2 regions of the Ruminococcus gauvreauii genome follow, and region 1 is predicted to be linked to the other one. Evidence: riboswitches for the same ligand, from Rfam matches in the RefSeq annotation. Region 1 holds a riboswitch; the other holds the start of a gene.
What was found. A riboswitch is a leader RNA that binds a small molecule or an ion and turns the genes downstream of it on or off. The one in region 1 is predicted to bind thiamine pyrophosphate.
Positions count from the first base shown of each region.

Region 2: it holds a riboswitch for thiamine pyrophosphate, as region 1 does, so the genes downstream of both, NQ502_RS15790 (energy-coupled thiamine transporter ThiT) here and thiM (hydroxyethylthiazole kinase) in region 1, are expected to answer to the same signal.

Region 1 covers NZ_CP102290.1:3,550,925-3,555,137, forward strand. The annotation lists gene NQ502_RS16705 (MATE family efflux transporter) at 1-1,080, opposite strand, end outside; tRNA gene NQ502_RS16710 (tRNA-Gly) at 1,176-1,246, opposite strand; TPP riboswitch at 1,363-1,475, shown strand; gene thiM (hydroxyethylthiazole kinase) at 1,556-2,377, shown strand; gene thiE (thiamine phosphate synthase) at 2,358-2,987, shown strand; gene NQ502_RS16725 (HAD family hydrolase) at 2,991-3,650, shown strand; gene thiD (bifunctional hydroxymethylpyrimidine kinase/phosphomethylpyrimidine kinase) at 3,650-4,213, shown strand, end outside.
Region 2 covers NZ_CP102290.1:3,339,378-3,343,590, reverse strand. The annotation lists gene hcp (hydroxylamine reductase) at 1-528, opposite strand, end outside; gene NQ502_RS15800 (ATP-binding protein) at 569-1,204, opposite strand; gene NQ502_RS15795 (Crp/Fnr family transcriptional regulator) at 1,300-1,974, shown strand; gene NQ502_RS15790 (energy-coupled thiamine transporter ThiT) at 1,990-2,649, opposite strand; TPP riboswitch at 2,688-2,788, opposite strand; gene NQ502_RS15785 (DUF3781 domain-containing protein) at 2,852-3,100, opposite strand; gene NQ502_RS15780 (ATP-binding cassette domain-containing protein) at 3,151-4,213, opposite strand, start outside.

The sequences.
Region 1 (4,213 bases):
GCTGGCACTCTGCGTGATCACCGCCTGATCGGACGTGAATGCAGCGGACAGCCCGGCACCCCCGAAGAAGCCGGCCACAAACATCACGATTCCGACTGCTATGCCGGAGAACATTGCAGTGTAGAATCCTTTTTTGGCGCGGTCCATTTTGCCTGCCCCCACATTCTGTGCGACGAAGGCTGAGACACTCTGCATGACGGAGGCCGGCACCAGCATGATAAAGGAGACGATTTTTTGGGCAACGCCGTATCCCGCCGATGGCTGAAGGCCCATACCGTTGATGATGGAGTTGATCACCAGGAAGGAGATTTGTACCGTGGTCTCCTGCAGGGCGATCGGTACGCCTATTTTCAGGATCAGCCGCAGTTCTCTGACGAATATCCTGCATTGCTGAAGGGAAAAGGAGATGGGGAGATTCTGACGTCTCAGAACCAGCAGAGAGGCGATCACCGACACCCCCTGTGCCGCGATGGTAGCGATTGCGGCTCCGGTTACGTCCATTTTAAAGACCCCGACAAGCAGCAGGTCTCCGACAATATTGACAATGCATGCGATTCCGACGAACAGGAACGGAAGATTGGCGTTGCCGACACCGCGGAGGATACTGCTGATTACATTATACGCGATGATGATCAGAATACCGCCGGAACAGATACGGATATAAGTGACTGCCTTGTCAAAAGATTCCGCCGGTACCTGCAGAAGATGTGCGATGTTTCCTGCAAACACCTCCAGCAGTATCGTCACTATGATCCCGATGATTACAAACAGTACGATGGAGGTGCCGACCGTATTACCGGATTCCTCCGGCTTTTTTTCACCGATATGCTGCCCTATGACGACCGTTGCGCCCATGGCAAGGCTGGTTATAATGAAAGTTACCATCTGCATAAACGCGCTTCCGGTTCCAACCGCTGATATGCTGCTGGCATCACCGAACTGGCCGACTACCAGCAGATCGACTGCTCCGTATGCTGCCTGAAGCACCAGGGCGCCCAGCACAGGCAGGGCAAACCGTACAATAGCCTGAAAAACAGAGCCCTCCGTAAATGTGATTTTGCTGCTTTTTTCTTTTGCCATTCTTCCCTCCTTATGATTCTTTGGATGTCTGCGTATTCGTAACATAAAAAAGAATAGCCCTCCAAAAAGGAAAGCTATTCCGCTTTCAAACCGACAGCAGATAAGGGGAATCGAACCCCCCTCTCCAGCTTGGGAAGCTAGCATTCTACCGATAAACTATATCTGCATGTATTTTATTATAGCAGTTTTTCATGAAAAATCAAGTGTTTCAGCAATATTTAACAGGGCTGCTCTGCAAAGCTTGCAAACAGAAGTCAATGTTGCTATAATACTATTACAATTTTATAATTGCAGGGGAACTGATGCAGTTGAGAAGGCGGCGCACGTCACGTGGCGCACCTGACCCTTTGAACCTGTCGGTTAATACCGTCGTAGGGAGCAAACAAACACAGTTGGAAGTAGAATGTCTGGGGATTTGCACCCGGGCATTTTTTTCGTTTGCAATTATAATTCTAAAGAAAAAGGAGAGAAAAGTATGAGTGTAAAACAGGAAGCAGCGAAACTGAATACCGGGATGAGAAATACAGTCCCTCTTGTCCATAACATAACAAATTACGTGACAGTCAATGACTGTGCGAACGCCCTACTTGCGATCGGAGCTTCACCTATCATGGCGGATGACATGTTGGAAGCGGCAGATATCACTGCCATATCCTCTGCGCTGGTCATCAATATCGGGACGTTAAACCAGAGAACCATAGAATCCATGATCCTGGCGGGGAAGAGAGCAAATGAGCTGGGGATTCCCGTCGTCTTTGACCCGGTGGGCGCGGGAGCGTCAAAGCTCCGGAACGAGACTACGCAGAGGATTCTGGAGCAGGTTGAGATCAGCATTCTTCGGGGAAATCTCTCGGAGGTGTCTTATGTGGCAGGCCTGTCCGCGTCCACCAAGGGGGTAGATACCTCGGAGGAGGACAGTGACAAAGATGCACTTGCGGTGGCAAAAACGGCGGCGGAGAAGCTCTCCTGCACAGTCGCCGTCACAGGAGCTGTCGATGTGGTCTCGGACGGCGCCCGTGCCGTCAGGATATTCAACGGACATCCAATGCTCTCGAAGATTACAGGAACCGGATGCATGGCAAGCGCAGTTACGGGCGGCTATGCGGGAATGAAACAGGACGCATTCACGGCGGCGGCCGCGGGTGTGATGTCCATGGGTATTGCCGGCGAAATTGCGTATGAAAAGGCGGGACACATGGGAACCGGCAGTTTTCGCGTGGCACTGATGGATGCATTGTCCATGCTGAATGAACAGATGATAGAGGAGATGGGAAAAATTGAAGAAGCAAAACATTGATTATACGTTGTACCTGTGCACGGACAGGGAACTGATGAGTACGGAAACGCTGGAGGAGGCGGTTGAGAAGGCGATCAAAGGCGGATGTACGGTTGTCCAGCTCAGGGAGAAGCATTGTTCTTCGAGAGAATTTTATCAGGCGGCGGTGAACATCCGTGAGATCACAAGAAAATACCAGGTGCCGCTGATTATCAATGATCGCGTGGATATCGCGCTTGCAATCGATGCGGACGGTGTCCATGTGGGACAGAGTGATCTTCCGGCCAGTGTGGTGCGCAGTATCATTGGAGAGGATAAGATCGTAGGGGTGTCTGCCGCGAAGGTCTCCGAGGCAGAGCAGGCGGTGAAAGACGGTGCAGACTATCTGGGAGTCGGGGCGATGTTTCCGACGGATACCAAGACAGATGCGCGCCCCGTTACGATGGAAGAACTGAGGGCGATCCGCAGTGCCGCAGACGTACCGATCGTTGTCATCGGGGGGATTAATCAGAAAACAGTGCATCATTTTAAGGATACCGGAATCGACGGCCTGGCGGTCGTATCCGCTGTTATTGCAGCAGAGGACATCGAACAGGCGGCAAGAGAGATGGTATCAAAATTCAGGGAGTAGAGAATGAGAGAATTTAAAGCGGCAATCTTTGACCTGGACGGCACACTTCTGGATTCGATGGGAGTCTGGGAAACGGTCGATATCGAATTTTTAGGGAAACGGAACCTTGACCTGCCCGAAGACTATCTTGAGGCGGTCACACCGATGGGATTTGAGGCGGCGGCAGACTATACAGTGAAGCGCTTTGGACTGAAGGAAGATCCGGAAGCGATCATACAGGAATGGTATTCCATGGCGAAAGATGCCTATCGAAATACCGTTGCACTGAAACCGAATGTCCGGGAATATCTCGGACTGCTGAAGGAAAGAGGCGTTCGGATTGCGGCGGCTACCTCGTCGGATGAGGAACTGTTTAAACCGGCGCTTGTCAATAATGGTATTGACGGGTACTTTGAACACATCGTCACAGTCCGCGATGTAACACGCGGTAAAGGGTATCCGGATATCTATGAGGAGGCAGCTGCCAGAATGCAGGTGAAACCAAAGGAGAGCGCGGTATTTGAGGATATTTTAAAAGGAATCGAGGGAGCCAGGGCAGGCGGCTTTCTTGCGGTCGGCGTCTACGACCGGTATTCAGAATACGAAAAGGAAGCCATGATCGCACTTGCCGACCGCTATATCTACGACTTTGGTGAATTGATGGAAGGAGAATATAATATCTGATGAAGACAGTATTGACGATTGCGGGCAGTGATTCGAGCGGAGGAGCCGGCATTCAGGCGGATATCAAGACAGTCACGGCACACGGGCTGTATGCGATGAGTGCGGTTACGGCACTGACGGCACAGAATACCACGGGAGTCTATGGGATCATGGAGGTGACGCCGGAATTTCTGGCAAACCAGCTCGACTGCATTTTTAAAGATATATATCCGGACGCTGTAAAGATCGGAATGGTATCTTCGGCGGCGCTGATTGAGGTGATCGCTGATAAATTAAAAGAATACGGGGCGCAGCATATCGTGACGGATCCCGTGATGGTATCGACGAGCGGAAGCCGGCTGCTGGCCGAGGATGCCGCTGAGACTCTCGTTCATACGCTGATCCCGCTCGCGGAGGTGATCACGCCGAATATACCGGAGGCGGAGGTGCTATGCGGGATGGAAATAAAAACAGCGGCGGATATGGAGAAGGCGGCTGTGAAGATCGCAGATTTCACAAATGGAGCGGTATTGATAAAGGGCGGCCATGACCTGAATGATGCCAATGACCTGCTGTATGCAAAC
Region 2 (4,213 bases), 210 kb from region 1:
AAGCAGTTCTTCCATTCCCCAGTCCTCTGCGATGGCTGAGAGCGCCTTGTAAAAAAAGTTGTTGACTTCTTCATCTGTGTAGCCCAGAACCGCTGCGTGATAGGCATATGCAGCGACGCCTCGTATGCCGAACAGAATCAGTGATTTCAGGGAACGGATGTCCTCCTGGTCACTCCACAGTTTCTCCATATCATAATTTTCCGTATCTTTGCACGGGGAGCCGCATGCGCTGCAACCCGGCACAACGATCGTCTTCTCACCATTTACGCGGCCGATAAGGCTGCGAAGAGTCTCATCATTAAAATTAACATTGGTAAGGGTTGCAAACAATCCGTCGATGATGATCTGATCTGTATTCTCTGTTTTGGGATTGCCGGCGCAGGCACGGGCCAGTCCGATCAACGCCCCTGTCAGCTCATCCTGCAGTCTCGCCGTACCTGCGGATTTACCGCAGACGCCCGCATTACCTGTACAGCCGGAACACCCTGCTGTCTGTTCACACTGAAAACAAAACATTTTTTGACTCATAATAGAATCTCCTCTCTTCTTCTCATATTGTAATTCTTATTTATCCTAAGACACGCCCATCTTTAGAAATGGTAACCGTCTGCCATGGAATACGTTTTCCGCTGTTTTCAAGCGCTGTCACCGCAGCATGTTCGATACCGGAACAGCACGGAACTTCCATCCGGACCACCGTCACGCTTCTGATTTGGTTCTGACTGATGATTTCCGTCAGCTTATCACTGTAATCGGTTTCATCAAGCTTTGGACATCCGACCAGCGTTACTCTGCCGCGCATAAATTCCCGGTGAAAATCCCCGTATGCATATGCTGTACAGTCAGCTGCGATCAACAGGTCTGCTCCCGCAAGAAAAGGAGCATTTGCGGCCACCAGCTTTATCTGCACCGGCCATTGTCCAAGCTCGGACGCCGCCGCGGGCACGGGCTGTCGGACCGCCATCTTTTGCTTCTGGTTGGCAGCGACAGCCTCCTTGTCGTAATCGGCCGCCTCACGCTCTGTGAAATGTATCGCATCGACCGGACAGGCGGGAAGACAATCGCCCAGACCGTCACAGTAGTCATCCCGCAGCAGCCTCGCTTTTCCATCCGTGATCCCTATCGCACCCTCGTGACAGGCATCCGCACACAGGCCGCATCCATTACATTTTTCTTCATCTATCTGGATAATTCTTCGAACCATTTTGTTTTCCTCCCGTCTGTTATCTTGACTTTATGGGTACAGTATAATAGAATCATTCCAACAAGTATGTTGTTAAAACAACAAAGGAGTGAAAAATGGATTATATTTTTTTATCAAAGACTTTACTGTTTCGAGGGGATTCTCCTGAAGAGATCAAGATTATATTAGACTGTCTGGGCTGTGAACAAAAAACGTTTAAAAGAGGTGAAGCCATCTACCGCTCCGGTGACGTTGTTCAGTCTCTCGGCATCGTGCTGTCAGGCCGGGTGCAGATTGAAAATGATGATCTGTGGGGAAATAAAAGTATTCTGGACAGCGTTGGGCCAGGCCAGGTATTTGCAGAGACGTATGCCTGTGTCCCGGGTGAACCGCTGATGGTGAGTGTGATTGCCGCCGAAGCATCTGAAATCTTATTTTTAAATATCGGACGTGTGCTGAAGACCTGTCCCAACGCCTGTCAGCACCACAGCAGGCTGGTCAGCAACCTGCTCACCATCTCTGCCCGGAAAAATCTGAACCTGTCACGCCGTATTTTCCACACATCATCGAAATCCATCCGGGGCAGACTGATGTCCTATCTGTCATTTCAGGCTGCCCGCCACGGATGTTTTGAATTTACCATACCGTTTAACCGTCAGCAGCTTGCGGACTATCTGAGTGTCGACCGCAGTGCCATGTCCAATGAACTGAGTAAAATGCAGAGAGAGGGACTCCTGACTGCTGACAAGAATCGTTTCTGTCTCAAAGAAGACATCGTGAATAGTTTTTAAAACAAAAATTATTGATTAATTGATCGCCATCTCTTTTACCCGTGCCAGGGCTTTGCTGACAGACGGAATCAGCAGGATCACGATTGTCAGTATCCCCTCTGCAAATATGTATGCGGCATTATATACCAGTGAATACGACAGTGCACCCCATCCTGCCCACGCATATTCCCCGAAAAACAGCCATCCGGAGAGAACCGAGAATACATAGCGTCCCAGGATACCGATGAGATACCCCTTCAGCAGCCCCCGCCTGGACTTTGCAAAGAGTCCGGAGAGTCCAAATGCACCGAAAGCAAGCAGATAGTCGACAATGATCTGTATCGGAAACAGAATATAGGGTCCCAGCAGAAACTGCAGCACGCCATAGGCTGTCGCGCTTAAAAGCCCGGCCCCCAGACCGTAAAAATATCCCGGCAGGCAGATAAACAGCATGCTGCAAAGCGTCACCGCACCGCCGAACGGGAATTCATAGACCTTCAGCATGGACAACACGGATGCCAGAGCAACCGACATGGCACAGAACACCAGCTGACGTGCATTCATGTGTTTTCTTTTTCCTCTGCCAGCAATAACCGAAGCCAGGATCAGCAAAGCAGCCAGCAGTATCCCTACAGCCGCGTATCCCCCTGACGTGAGCGTATATCCATCCTCTGAAGCATTAACAAAAAATGACATCAAAAAAACCTCCTTAGACAGAATTCAGGAGGGTTCTACTGATTATTACACTGCTTCCTTACGCCGGTATGGTCCGGATCAAGTAGTGAGGGTCAACACGTATGGTTCTCTCAGCCCGAAGGCTCCCCTAGCTGAATACTGTATGTTATTCTTTTCTGATTATAGCATCTGACCTGAGAATGTCAATAGAAGATGCATCTTTTCATTTCGCAGCATGTGCCGTGATAATGGTATAACTATATGCGTTTACCGTGATGATGTAGCCGTCCGTTCTCACATACCAGTTTTTCCCGTTTCTTGTGATAACAGCATTGGGAGAATTGATTTTTATTTTGCACCATTCGACCACATTCTCTGTATCTAAAGACAGATTCCTTTTTATTCTCGCCACACCCAATTCTGTTGTGTGCAGTCTGTCCAGCTTTTTCAGCAATTCATAATCTTCATTCATTCTTAATCTACCACCATTCCTTTGTCCAAACTCTGTTTTTCTTTGCTGTCTCACCGTTCACACGAGGCCCTAAGGCTATCGGCGGTCAGCGTGTTTGCGTTTCTCACCATATCGATCGGGGTTCCTGCAAATACCACCTCGCCCCCATTTTTGCCTCCGTCCGGTCCGATGTCGATAATCCAATCCGCCTGTTTCATCACGTCAAGATTGTGTTCGATCACCACCAGGGTGTTATCACGGGACACGATCATATCGAACAGCTCCATCAGATTCTGGATATCAGACATGTGCAGGCCGGTGGTTGGCTCGTCCATCACAATAATTTTGCCCCTCTTCCCCAGTTTCTTCGCCAGCTTGATCCTCTGGCGTTCGCCGCCGGACAGCGTGCCAAGCGGCTGTCCCAGTGTCAGATAGGATAGACCCACCTGCTTCATCACCTTCAGCCGTCTTCTGATTCCGGCATCCTCGAACACTTCCAGCGCCTGTGAAGCAGTCAGGCTCAAAAGCTCCACAATATTTTTTCCTTTGTAGGTACAGGCGAGTGCCTCCTGATTATAACGCAGTCCCCCGCAGGTCTCGCACTCTGTCACAATCGGGTCCATGAAAGCAAGTTCTGTCACGATAACCCCCTTGCCGCCGCACACCGGGCATGCACCTGTGGAATTGAAGCTGAACAGGCCGTCCGGCTTTCCGCTCTCCCGCGCCAGCAGTTTCCGTATTTCATCAAAAAAGCCGAGGTAGGATGCAGGCGTGGAGCGGTTTGTCGCCGTGATGGGGCCCTGGTCCACCATCACAATATCGCTTTCATACTGGCTGGCAAACACTTCGGAGATCAGCGTGCTCTTTCCCGAACCGGCCACGCCGGTCACAACGGTCATAATCCCAAGTGGGATGTCCACGTCTACATGTTTCAGGTTATGGAGGCAGGCATTTCGGACGGGCAGCATGCCCGCCGGCTGTCGGGGATTTGGCTTCAGCGGCATTTTCTGCCGCATTGCCCTGCCTGTAAGGGTATCGGCTTTCAGCAGCTTTTGATAACTGCCCGCAAACACGATCTCCCCGCCGCTCTGCCCCGCCAGAGGCCCCACATCAATTACATAGTCCGCGATAGAG